3 regions of the Planococcus sp. 1R117A genome follow, and region 1 is predicted to be linked to each of the others. Evidence: riboswitches for the same ligand, from Rfam matches in the RefSeq annotation. Region 1 holds a riboswitch; each other region holds the start of a gene.
What was found. A riboswitch is a leader RNA that binds a small molecule or an ion and turns the genes downstream of it on or off. The one in region 1 is predicted to bind lysine.
Positions count from the first base shown of each region.

Region 2: linked by a shared signal. The riboswitch ahead of ACSFXN_RS08850 (aspartate kinase) and the one ahead of ACSFXN_RS04915 (transporter substrate-binding domain-containing protein) in region 1 are both predicted to bind lysine.
Region 3: linked by a shared signal. The riboswitch ahead of dapA (4-hydroxy-tetrahydrodipicolinate synthase) and the one ahead of ACSFXN_RS04915 (transporter substrate-binding domain-containing protein) in region 1 are both predicted to bind lysine.

Region 1 is NZ_JBPRLO010000001.1:1,046,200-1,050,390, reverse strand. It holds gene ACSFXN_RS04925 (class I SAM-dependent methyltransferase) at 161-724, shown strand; gene mnmH (tRNA 2-selenouridine(34) synthase MnmH) at 930-2,009, shown strand; lysine riboswitch at 2,158-2,341, shown strand; gene ACSFXN_RS04915 (transporter substrate-binding domain-containing protein) at 2,477-3,319, shown strand; gene ACSFXN_RS04910 (amino acid ABC transporter permease) at 3,383-4,150, shown strand; gene ACSFXN_RS04905 (amino acid ABC transporter ATP-binding protein) at 4,186-4,191, shown strand, end outside.
Region 2 is NZ_JBPRLO010000002.1:687,849-692,039, forward strand. It holds gene ACSFXN_RS08845 (hypothetical protein) at 290-481, shown strand; gene ACSFXN_RS08850 (aspartate kinase) at 681-1,892, opposite strand; lysine riboswitch at 2,025-2,200, opposite strand; gene uvrC (excinuclease ABC subunit UvrC) at 2,238-4,034, opposite strand; gene trxA (thioredoxin) at 4,085-4,191, opposite strand, start outside.
Region 3 is NZ_JBPRLO010000001.1:732,243-736,433, reverse strand. It holds gene ACSFXN_RS03400 (STAS domain-containing protein) at 1-760, shown strand, start outside; gene dapA (4-hydroxy-tetrahydrodipicolinate synthase) at 1,281-2,162, opposite strand; lysine riboswitch at 2,296-2,474, opposite strand; gene ACSFXN_RS03390 (SAM-dependent methyltransferase) at 2,582-3,184, shown strand; gene ypfJ (KPN_02809 family neutral zinc metallopeptidase) at 3,251-4,099, shown strand.

The DNA.
Region 1 (4,191 bases):
TCAAGCAAAGTGCTTTCCCAGAAAGCGATAGTTGTTCCAATTAGAGTTTAAATTGCTGTTAAAGTTAGAAAAAGTTATTGATGCTTTCTTATTTTTTTACGATGTTCTGCATAAATAGTTTGCTTACAGCTAAGCCAATTGTGAACAGGGGGCCAGAAAAATGAGTACAATAGAATACGTGAAGAATTTAATCAAAGACCGGAACATCGCCTCCATTACGCCGACTTCAAAGATGGGGGTACGGGAAGTATGTGAAAAAATGGATCTCAGCAAAAAAGTAGTGATTGTTGAATATGGGCCTGCTACAGGTGTATTCACCAATTATTTGCTTGAGCATATGACGCCAGATTCCCTGATCATTGCCATTGAACTTAATGATAATTTTGTTGATTACTTAAGGGAAAACACCAGAGATCCCCGGTTGAAAATTCACCATGACAGTGCAGAAAATGTGCATGAAATCGTCCATCAGCATGGAGTCGAAATAGTGGATTATGTGATTTCGGGTATCCCGTTCTCGTTAATGGATGAAGAAACCCGTGAAAATATCGTAAAAAGAACAAGCCATGTATTAAAGCCGGGAGGGAAATTTCTTCCTTACCAAACCTTTTTCCAAAAAGACGAACATTTGATGGTTTACCTGCGGGACTATTTTTCCAATGCCCAAGATAAATTCTTTCTGCGGAATCTTCCGCCTATGCGGGTTTATGAAGCGACTAAATAAAGAGAAGCACCAATCGGTTAATGTCGGATAACTTTCCCATTAAAGAAGGCAGGCCTGTCAATACGGCTTGCTTTTTTCTTTGCTTTTACAAAGAGCAAGCCATGAAAACTTTTATATGGATTCAATGGGTGTATACTTGTAAATGTAATTTGAAGAATTTAAGCCATACTATAGAGCCTTTTAATGGCTTTTTGGGGGAAAAAGAATGTTTAGCAATATTAAAGTAGAAGAACTGATTCCGGTCATCGAAAACAAAAAAATGGCGCTCATTGATGTCCGGTCGCCATCTGAATATAAAAATTTCACTATACCGGGAAGCATCAATATTCCATTTTTTGATGATGCGGAACGGGCAGAAATCGGAACGCTTTATAAACAAGTCAGTGTAGAAGCTGCAAAAGAACGCGGGCTGGAAATCATTTCAGCAAAATTGCCGGAATTCGTGCGGGCATTCAAGAAAGTCGAAGGAGATAAAGTGGTGTTTTGCTGGCGCGGAGGCATGCGCAGCAGAACGACAGCGACTCTTTTGAGTTTGATGAACGTCCATGTCCATCGCCTTGATGAAGGCATCCGGGCTTATCGGAAATGGGTGGTAGCCGAGCTGGAACAAAAGGAAACCCCTTCGAAAGGATTTGTATTAAACGGATTAACCGGCGCAGGGAAAACAAGAGTATTAAAGGCGCTGCAGGAAGAGGGATATCCGGTCATTGATTTTGAAGGGATGGCCAATCATAAAGGATCGATTTTCGGTCAGATCGGTCTGGAACCGCATAATCAGAAAGTCTTTGATTCGCTTCTGGTCCATCAGCTGAAAAAGCTGCAGAATTTTCCTTATGTGCTGATTGAAGCAGAAAGCCATCGCATCGGGAAAGTGGTGATTCCGCCGTTTTTAAGTGATTTGAAAAATCGGAGCATCCATTTGGTCATCGATTTGCCGATGGAAGAACGGGTGAAAGAAATCCTGGAAGATTACCGTCCTTCGGAACATCAGGAAGAATGCATGGAAGCATTTCAGCGGATCAAATCGCGGATTCATATGCCTATCGCCAAGCAAATCGAATCGGATTTGGAAACGGGCAATTTTGCTTCGGCCATTCAGCTGCTGCTGGAGCATTATTACGATTCCCGCTACAAGCATACCGGCCTCCAATACCCGGATTCGCAGAAAAAGTTCTTGGTGGTCAACAATATCGAAGAAGCAATCCAAGCGGTTAAAGAAAATCTCCCTGCTTTCTCTGTGGGTGGAGAAGCCACCGATCCAGGTCAATTAGTGCAAAAGAAATAAGTGGGAAAGCTGAACAAAAAGTCTCTGCTCCCATTGTGGAAACAGAAAATCAGGACAAATTTTTGATAAATAAAAATAGGATTGACAGATAAAATATATCAATGTAGACTATGAAAAACATGAATTGAATATTACCTCACACTTTTTGCAGTGAGGTAGAGGCGCGACGTTTAACAATCCTTGGAGGAGTTCGAGAAAATGATGATCCCAAGGAGAAGGAAATGTCGCCGAAGTGTGCAATAACTCTCACTATTGCATGCTGGGTCTGCGGTTAATAGCTGCAGGACTGTCGCAATGGATTTCCCGATTTATTGCGAAGAGCTATCTCATCCAGGGACGAAGAAGAGGATTTAGGGCAACTATGTATAGTGCGATCTGAGTCTACCTCAGGTCTTTTTGTGCAGAGGTGCCCTTTTTGTATATTCAATTACCACTAAGGTACCAAACACAAAGGGGAGAGTTTAATTATGAAGAAAAAATTGACGTTATTTTCAACCATGTTCCTGTCGTCGATGCTGCTGATGTCAGGATGCGGATCAAGCGAGGAAGCCGGAAGCGGCGGATCATCAGAAGAATCTGAGACATTCAAAGTGGGAATGGAAGCAGCTTATGCACCGTTCAACTGGACACAGGGAGATGACTCCAACGAGGCTGTGAAAATTTCAGGGAACGCTGAATATGCAGGCGGCTATGACGTAGAAATTGCTAAAAGAATTGCTGAAGACATGGGCAAGGAATTGGAAATTGTAAAAACGGAATGGGATGGTCTGGTGCCTGCTCTGACTTCCGGCAAGATTGATGCCATCGTTGCGGGCATGTCACCGACGGCAGAGCGCAAAGCAACCATTGATTTTTCAGACCCGTACTATACGTCAGAGTTGGTTATGGTCGTTCAAAAAGGCGGCAAATATGAAGGGGCAACTTCGCTTTCCGATTTTAAAGGAGCGAAAATCACAGCACAGTTGAACACTTTCCATTATTCCGTTATTGACCAGATTGAAGGCGTATCGAAAGAAACAGCGATGGAAAGCTTCCCTTCCATGCGGGTAGCGCTTGAATCAGGGATTATTGATGGCTACGTGTCAGAACGGCCGGAAGCGGTGAGTGCTTCTGCTGCCAATGAAAATTTTGCCATGGTGGAATTTGAAGACGGGTTTGAAACGTCTGAAGAAGACACAGCAATTGCGGTAGGGCTTGAAAAAGGCAGTGAACTGACAGAACAAATCAATAAAGCATTGGCTGGCATTTCTGAAGAAGAGCGCCAGGAAATTATGGATACTGCAATTAAAAACCAACCAGCTGCCCAATAATGATTAGGTGGTGCCGGCTACATATGTATGCAGCCGGTTTTAACTATTTTTAGGAGGAAAACAATGAGTTTAGAATGGGTTATCACCATACTTACAGATAACTGGCCCATGTTCCTGCGCGGAGCGGTCATGACGTTATGGATTTCAGTGATCGGCACTTTGATTGGAGCCGCTATTGGATTGATCATCGGTATTATCCATACCATTCCGATGCCGGAGCGGGGAATCAAAAAAATCGGTTTGAAAGTCATTAACGGACTTCTTTCTGCATACATCGAATTTTTCCGGGGAACACCGATGATGGTACAGGCGATGGTTATTTTCTATGGATCCGCCATGGCATTTGGAATCGATTTGGACGTCTTTACAGCGGCCATATTCATTGTATCCATCAATACAGGGGCCTATATGTCGGAAATTGTTCGGGGCGGCATCATTTCCGTCGATAAAGGACAGTTCGAAGCTGCCCAGGCCATTGGGATGAACCATTTTCAAACTATGATCAATGTCGTCATGCCGCAGGTCATCCGCAATATTTTGCCGGCAACAGGCAATCAGTTTGTCATCAATATTAAAGATACGGCGGTGCTAAGCGTTATTGGAGTGACGGAATTGTTTTTCCAGACAAGAACCGTATCAGGGAACAACTTCCGTTATTTCGAATCGTTCTTTATCGCTTGTGTCCTTTATTTCATCATGACATACAGCATCACACTTCTATTGCGCAAACTTGAAAGAAAAATGGCGGGGCCGAAAAACTACAGCATGATTGGCGGCTTGCCGATGCAAGTAGTGAATCCGGAAGACACTTCGCATAAAATCAAAGAATAGACAGGTCAATAAGCAGAAATGGAAGAGGAGAACTTATGGAA
Region 2 (4,191 bases), on a different contig from region 1:
GAAAATGGGAGCGTCAAGGTAACCAGAGGTATTTCCGTATGATTTTAAATAGCAATTTATTATATTGAAAGTAAGATTAGCATGACTTTCAAACAACCCAAAATCACCAGGACTTTGGTTATGAAATTATTCGAGACCATATATTTCCAGAAACTTTAGGCAAGCATGAAGAAGATATTCTTTACTGACCGGGAAAATCATTAGCCGGAAAATTTCCGTCCATTCCTTGGAAGAAGCGCAACACCTTTTTCGACTAGCTCATTCCGGCTGACTGATGCTCAAAAAAAGCATGGAAAAGCTTGATAGTGCACCATTATCTACTTCTGAGTCCGCGCAGCGCTGCTTTAAATTAGAAGCTGGATTCCGGGCCCAGCAAAAACAAGCAATCGATGATTATTTAACCGAAGCCTCTGTCGAAACCCAATATAAAAGAAATCAAGTCCGCATCACTTTAAAAACCGGCCTCCATGAAAAAGCATGAATTTCAAAACCCACTTCGCAAAAGCGCAGTGGGTTTTATTGTTCTTATATTTGAATAATAATTTCATTTTACCTTTATAAACATTTGCCGAATTGTCATTTTCCTGACATATCTACTTAAAAGAAAGCGGCTTCCTGTTTATCAACTTCAAACCTGCATGGTTTTTTTAATCGCCAAGTGACGTGTTCACTTCTTTTTATTAAGATAAACCGAATGCGTCATGCAAAGCGTTCGCTGATTTTTTCATATCCGCTTCCGGCACTACGACAGAAATTTTAATCTCAGAAGTGCTGACCATCTTCACTGGAATTTCCTGCAAGCGAAGAATATCGAACATTTGTGCAGCTACCCCGGGATTGGAGACCATGCCGGATCCGACAATTGACACTTTCGATAAACCGACTTCAAAATTAGCATTTGAGAATTTAATGTCTGACTGGAATTCGTTCAATACCCGCTTTGTTTCTTCCAGGCTGTCTTGTTTAATGGAAAATGAGACAGACGGCGGGAATTCATCCGTGATGCTTTGGACAATGATGTCAACATCGATATGGTTTTCCGCCAGTTTCGTAAATATATTCGCCAATGAACCGTTGAATGGTTTTTCATACGAGACGGTCACCCGGGCAATTCCAGGTTCAAACGCTACGCCTCTGACTATTAAGTTTTTCTCCACAGTGATCACCTCTTGTATGATTGTGCCCGGTTCATCCGAATAACTTGCTCTGACCGACAACGGGACTTTATTGTTTTTCGCAAATTCGACAGCACGAGGATGCAGGACGCCTGCACCGAGGTTGGCAAGTTCAAGCATTTCATCATATGAAATTTGCTCGAGTTTACGGGCTCCTGTCACATGACGCGGATCCGATGTATAAACACCATCGACATCGGTGTAGATTTCACATTTATCGGCCTCTAACGCAGCTGCCAATGCCACCGCAGTCGTATCTGAGCCGCCGCGGCCAAGTGTCGTGATATTGCCAATCTTATCAACGCCCTGGAACCCGGCAACCACGCAGAAATAGCCATTATCCAGAACCCGTTCCAAACGCTCTGTATGGATGGTTTCGATGCGGGCGTTGCGCGGAACGGATTCCGTTTCAATGCCCGCTTGCCATCCGGTGAACGATAAAGCTTCATGCCCTAATGATTTAAAGGCCATGGCAAGCAGAGAAATTGTTACTTGCTCTCCCGTAGCCAACAGCATATCCATTTCCCGTTTCGGCGGTTCGGCAGAAATTTCCCCTGCCAGTTTGAGCAGTGTATCTGTCGTTTTGCCCATCGCTGATACCACGATTACTACACGATAGCCTTTTTCTTTTTCAAGGATTGCCCGCTTGGCCACTTCAATGATTTTTTCGGGTGTTGCAACGGACGTCCCGCCAAACTTCATTACGATCGTCTTCATTTCATCCACTCCCACATTTTAAGATGTGGCTCTCAACATGTCAGGCACTGGGTGCCAGGCAATAAAAAAAGGTAGCTCACCGGTTCTACGGCAAGCTACCTCTTTTATCATGTACGAATACGAAAAACGTCCATGTGAGATAGCCCTCCAGAGATTTACTCTGACAGCCCGGCATTTCTTAAATGCCGGACCAGCATATGGGTTTGCAAAAATCCCCTACACTTCGGCGACCGCCCCTTTCCCCACTCTTCACAGATTCTGCAAATCTCCGAATGGCTACTATTGACGTTCGCGCCTCTATCATCACTTTTCCAAGTGATTCAATTATGTTTTTACGATAGCATGTTATTGCTCACTTGGCAATGCCTGCTGAACAAAATGCTGCTGAATGGATTTGGCCAGATTCTCAGGCATGCCCGCCTGGCGCAATTCTTCTATCGTCGCTTCTTTTATCTTTTTGACAGAACCGAAATGCTTTAACAATTTCTTCTTGCGTTTTGGCCCTACGCCTTCCAAGTCATCGAGCGCGGACTGGATGGAATTTTTCCCGCGCAGCTGACGGTGGAATGTGATGACAAATCGGTGCACTTCATCCTGGATGCGCTGCAGCAGATAAAACGCTTCACTCGTGCGTTTTAACGGCACAACTTCGATTGGATCCCCGTATAGAAGCTGAGAAGTCTGGTGCTTTGTGTCTTTAGCAAGGCCGGCAATCGGAATCGATAAGCCAAGCTCGTCTTCTAAAATCTCGCGCGCCGACTCCATCTGCCCTTTTCCTCCATCAATGACGATCAAGTCCGGGAGTGGAAGCCCATCTTTCAAAACACGCGAATAGCGGCGCCGGATTACTTCCCGCATAGCAGCGTAATCATCCGGTTTCGAGGCATTGCGGGTTTTATACTTGCGGTAATCTTTTTTCGACGGTTTGCCGTCGATAAATGTGATCATTGCAGAAACTGCGTCAGCTCCTTGGATATGTGAGTTATCAAACGCTTCGATGCGGAGCGGCGTTTCAATATTCATCGCTTCTCCCAATTCAATGCAGGCACCAACAGTCCGTTCTTCCTGGCGCTCAAGCAGCTGAAACTTTTCTTTTATGGCAATCTCCGCATTTTTCTTCGCCAGATCCAGCAAATCCTTTTTCTTGCCGCGCTGAGGCACCAGTACGCGGAGGTCGAGCCATTCCCGGACCAAATCCGTGTCTATCCCTTCCGGAACCAGGATTTCATTTGGCTTCATATGGTGCGACTGCTCGTAAAACTGGCCGAGATACGTCATAAATTCTTCCTGAGGGTCGCGGTATAACGGAAACAGTGAGACATCGCGCTCAATGAGCTTGCCTTGGCGCACGAAAAACACCTGCACGCACATCCAGCCCTTGTCGATGGCATAGGCAAAAACGTCGCGGTTGGTAAAATCGTTCATGGCCATTTTCTGCTTTTCCATGACCGTTTCAATATGGATAATCTGATCCCGGTATTCCTTGGCTCGCTCAAATTCCAAATTCTCAGCGGCTTCCGACATCTTTTCAACCAGCTGCTCTTTGACTTCACGGAAACCGCCGTTCAGGAATTTCGTGATGCCTTCGATCATATTTTGATACGTTTCCTGTTCGACCGGTTTGATGCACGGCGCCAAACACTGCCCCATATGGTAATACAGGCAGGCACGGTCAGGCATGGTATGGCATTTCCGGAGCGGATACAGACGATCGAGCAATTTCTTCGTTTCACTTGCCGCGTAAGCATTGGGATAAGGACCGAAATACTTGCCTTTATCCCGCTTCACTTGCCGTGTGATGATGAGCTTTGGATGGCGCTCACCTGTAATTTTCAAGTATGGGTAGGTCTTGTCATCTTTCAGCATGATATTGTATTTTGGATCATGCTTTTTGATCAAGTTCAGCTCCAGAATCAGCGCTTCTTTTTCTGAACTTGTTACGATATATTCAAAATCCTCTATTTCGCCTACCAGCCGCTGTGTTTTGGCATCATGGCTTCCCGTAAAATACGATCGTACGCGGTTTTTCAGCACTTTCGCTTTACCGACATAGATGATCGTATTTTGGCGGTCTTTCATCAAATAGCAGCCAGGCTGATCCGGAAGTATCGCTAATTTATGTTGAATCAATTCATTTGCCATAATCTCACCCTATTAAAAAACCGGGCACCATTACGGGACCCGGTTTAGAATTATGCGTGTTGGTTAACCAATTCTGCTAAAGCTTCTTTTGGTCTGAAACCAACCACTTTGTCAACTGTTTCTCCATCTTTCATCAACAATAGAGTCGGAATTGACA
Region 3 (4,191 bases), 310 kb from region 1:
CAAAGATGCCAGCAAGGAAGAGCTGGAACAATATAAAGATATTCTCGAAGCAGTCCTTCATTTTCGAATGGACTTTATCGGGCTTTTAGGGGAATCCCTTCAAAATTTCCTGGACCCTGAAACGGTTTTCAAGGGAATAGCGCAATGGGGAGACGTGACTGGGAATTATTTTCTGAAAGAGGGCATGTCGCTTGCAGACGCATTGGGGGAAACGTCCCTTTATCGGAAACATATCGGCAAAGTGATCAAAACCGAAGCTGTGCGCAAGGAAATGCCGCTTGAGATCCTTTTTGAAGCAATGGAATTTTTCCATTCATTGCTGGACCACGCTGCCTATTCGTACAGCTCGACTTACATCAATTCTTATCAGAAGAACTTGGCTGCTGCCAGAAAAGAATTTCTCGAGTTGTCATCGCCGGTTGTTCCCGTAAATGACCAAATTGCAATCCTTCCGATTGTAGGCGCCATTGAAGTGGACCGGGCACAGCATATTTTGGAACAATCGCTGTTTGCGGCTGGACGCTTAAAGGTTTCCACGCTTATTATTGATTTATCGGGCGTAGTAAAAGTCGACACGATGGTGGCAGAACAAATTATTAAATTGACGCAGTCACTGAAGCTTGTCGGCGTCCAGGCAGTGTTGACCGGCATCCGGCCGGAAATCGCGCAGACCATGATTCAGCTGGGCATTGACGTCAGCCAGCTGGCACTTGGCGGAAGCTTGAAGCAGGCTTTCAAGAGATTGGCCGAAGCAAAATAGAGTATATGAAAAACCCGCTGAAGCCTTGGCTTCAGCGGGTTTTTGTAAGTTTGTTGAGAAAGCTAAAAAATTGTTTTAATATTAATTCATTAAACCGATATTCCGCAAAACAGCTGCAAAACAATCGGCCGAATCATTTCGGCCGATTGCTTTGTGATGAGCTTGCGCAGGAGCAGCGCACTTTCATGTCTCGAAGCTAGCGCAGCGATGCAGAGACAGTATGTTTTCCTCCGCCGTTTGGCTCCATATCTGGAGAGTAGGAACAAATATTTTAGAGAGCTTTCCAAAACAATTACACTTTTAGAGAGTCTTTAAAAGTAGTAAAAGGAAGCTGAAGACCCTGGACTGAGCGCAGCGAATGTTTTTTCAATTTGCGACGAGTAATCGCGGGAGCAAAGGAAGCGGCTGAAGCCGTGCCCGCGGAAAGCGTTCGCCTGGAGCGAAATGAGAAAATAACAAAAGTTTCTTTACAAGATCAAAACCGCTGAAGTCCTGGCTTCAGCGGTTTTGTATCAATCTATTAAGAATTCACAGTACGGGCTGATAAAACCTCTTGCAAGGTTAGGGTTTCTTGCTCGTTCAAAGGAATCATTGGCAAACGGACACCGCCGACTTGGACGCCTGAGAGGTTTAAAGCAGTTTTTACCGGAACCGGATTCGGAGCGGCAAACAAGGCATTCATGACGGGCAGCAATTTGCGGTGTGCCGCTGCAGCCGCTTGGGTATTGCCATTCCGGAAGTTCGAGATCATATTTTTCATGTCATTGCCGATGATATGGGCAGCGACCGATACGATGCCGTTTCCGCCGATTGCAAGAATCGGCAAAGTTAAACTGTCATCACCGCTGTAGAGCGTGAAGGAATCCGGTGTGCGTTCGATAATTTCCGCGGCAGCATCCAAATTGCCGCTCGCTTCTTTGATAGAGACGATATTATCGATTGCTGAAAGACGGACGACTGTATCGACGGATAAATTGACGACGCTGCGCCCTGGAATATTGTAGAGCATAATTGGCAGGCGGGTAGACGCGGCGATCGCTTCAAAATGTTGGAACATGCCTTCTTGTGAAGGTTTGTTATAATACGGCGTAACGAGCATGATGCCATCGACTCCGATGTCTTCCGCTTGCCGAGTCAAGGCGATAGATGCACGAGTGTTGTTCGAACCCGTTCCTGCGATGACCGGAATTCGGCCTTTCACAGTTTCCACTACGAATTTAAATAGTTTCACTTTTTCTTCTGATGACAAAGTCGGCGATTCTCCAGTCGTGCCGGCAATTACTAATCCATCTGAACCGTTTTCGATTAAGTGCTCCACTAGGTTTTTAGTTGCGGGAAAGTCGATTTCCCCGTTTGCGTCAAACGGAGTAACCATTGCTGTGATGATTTGGCCGAAATTCATAATACCACCCTTTTCTTAGTTTTTTGTCATAGAATCAGAGGTGATGGACCAGTCGCATAATAAAAAGAAACAAAAAAGCAGCAACGAGGGTCTCGTTGCTGCCGTAGAAACAATGTTTATCCACCGTTTCTTTGCGTCAGATAGCCCTCCATATAGTCGCCTATATGACAGTCCTGCATTTATTAGATGCAGACCCAGCGGAGTCGACTATGAGTGTCTAACCGCTTCGGCAAATCCCCCTTTCCATAAACGTCATCGGAGCTCATACTCCTCGATTTATATACTGATGGTTTTTGCACCTCTATCCTCACTCCATAAAATCTGGAGCAAGAAAATATTGAATTAGCTTCACCATACCAAACTCTTTGCGCGATTGCAAGAGCCGGAATTATTATTTTATTGGAATGGAGTGGATGACAGTGAACGAACGCCAATACGACGAAATGTTGAATATCCGGACTTCCGAAAACCAGCAAGGCTTCCATGAGTCGCTTCACCACAACCGCTATGAGCCGACGCCTTATGCCTTACTGGAAATCCTTTTTAGCCATTACAGGCTGTCCAAGGAAGACCGGCTCGTTGACTACGGCTGCGGCAAGGGCCGTCTGAATTTTTACGTTCAATATTTATTCGGAGCGGAAACGGTGGGAGTCGAGATGGACGAAACCTTTTACAAGGAAGCACTCGATAACCGGACGGCTTACGAGAAAAAGCGGAAAAATGCTAAAGGGAAAATCGACTTTTGCTGCTGCCTGGCACAAGACTATAAAGTTGAAGCAAGAGACAACCGGTTTTATTTTTTTAATCCGTTTTCGGTTCAGATCTTCATGGCCGCTATCAACAATATCTTGAAGTCCGTGGAGCAGGTGCAGCGTCCGGTTGATGTGATTCTGTTTTTCCCGTCGGACGATTATATCGATTATTTGGAGCATCAGACTCTTTTTGAACTGCTGGAAGAGATTTTGCTGCCGGGAGCAAGCTGCGATATTCGCGAACGTTTTTTAGTTTACCGCCTCGAATAAGTGGGATTAGAGTTTCTATGAATTGGGGTATAGGCTTAAAAAGTGCAATTCGCGAGGAGAGATTTTATGAAATGGAAAGGCAGGCAAGGCAGCAGAAACGTCGAGGACCGGCGGGGTTCATCAGGCGGCAAGATGATAGCGGGAGGCGGAATCGGAGGACTGCTTATCGTCCTGCTGGTGGCATTTCTTGGCGGGGACCCGGGTGTCCTTCTGAACGAACTTGGCACCGGCGCAGGCACACAGTCGAGCGAACCTTATGTCAAAACCGAGCAGGAGCAGGAACTGGCAAATTTCGTTTCGGTTGTGCTGGCGGATACCGAAGCCGTGTGGTCTGAAGTTTTTGCCGAGCAGGGCTTGGAGTATGTCGAGCCGACACTCGTGCTTTTTAATGGCAGCGTTGACTCTGCTTGCGGTACAGCAGGCGCAGCCGTCGGACCGTTCTATTGTCCCGGCGATCAGAAGCTTTATATTGACTTAAGTTTTTATAATGAGCTGCAGCAGCAATTCCAGGCGCCGGGCGACTTTGCGATGGCTTACGTCATTGCGCATGAAGTCGGGCACCATGTGCAAAACCTGCTCGGCATTATGGAGCAGGTCCAGCCGCTCCGCAATCAATTAAGTGAAGAGGATTACAATAAACTGCAGGTAAGGCTCGAATTGCAGGCCGATTATTATGCGGGTGTCTGGGCGCACCATGCCCAAGGGATGAATCTCCTGGAAACAGGGGATCTGGAAGAAGCATTGACGGCGGCAAGTGCAGTGGGAGACGATACCATCCAGGAACGGGCGCGCGGCTATGTGGTGCCGGAAAGCTTTACGCACGGAACGTCCGAACAGCGCAAGAGCTGGTTCTATAAAGGCTTCGAGGCGGGGACGATCCAAGGCGGCGATACGTTCAATGCGAAAAACCTGTAACCGTTTCTGCTGAAAAAAACAGCGGAACGAAGAGTGTTGCATTGATATTTTTGGCATTGTGATTCATTATTGAAATAGACAGTCTTTTCGTG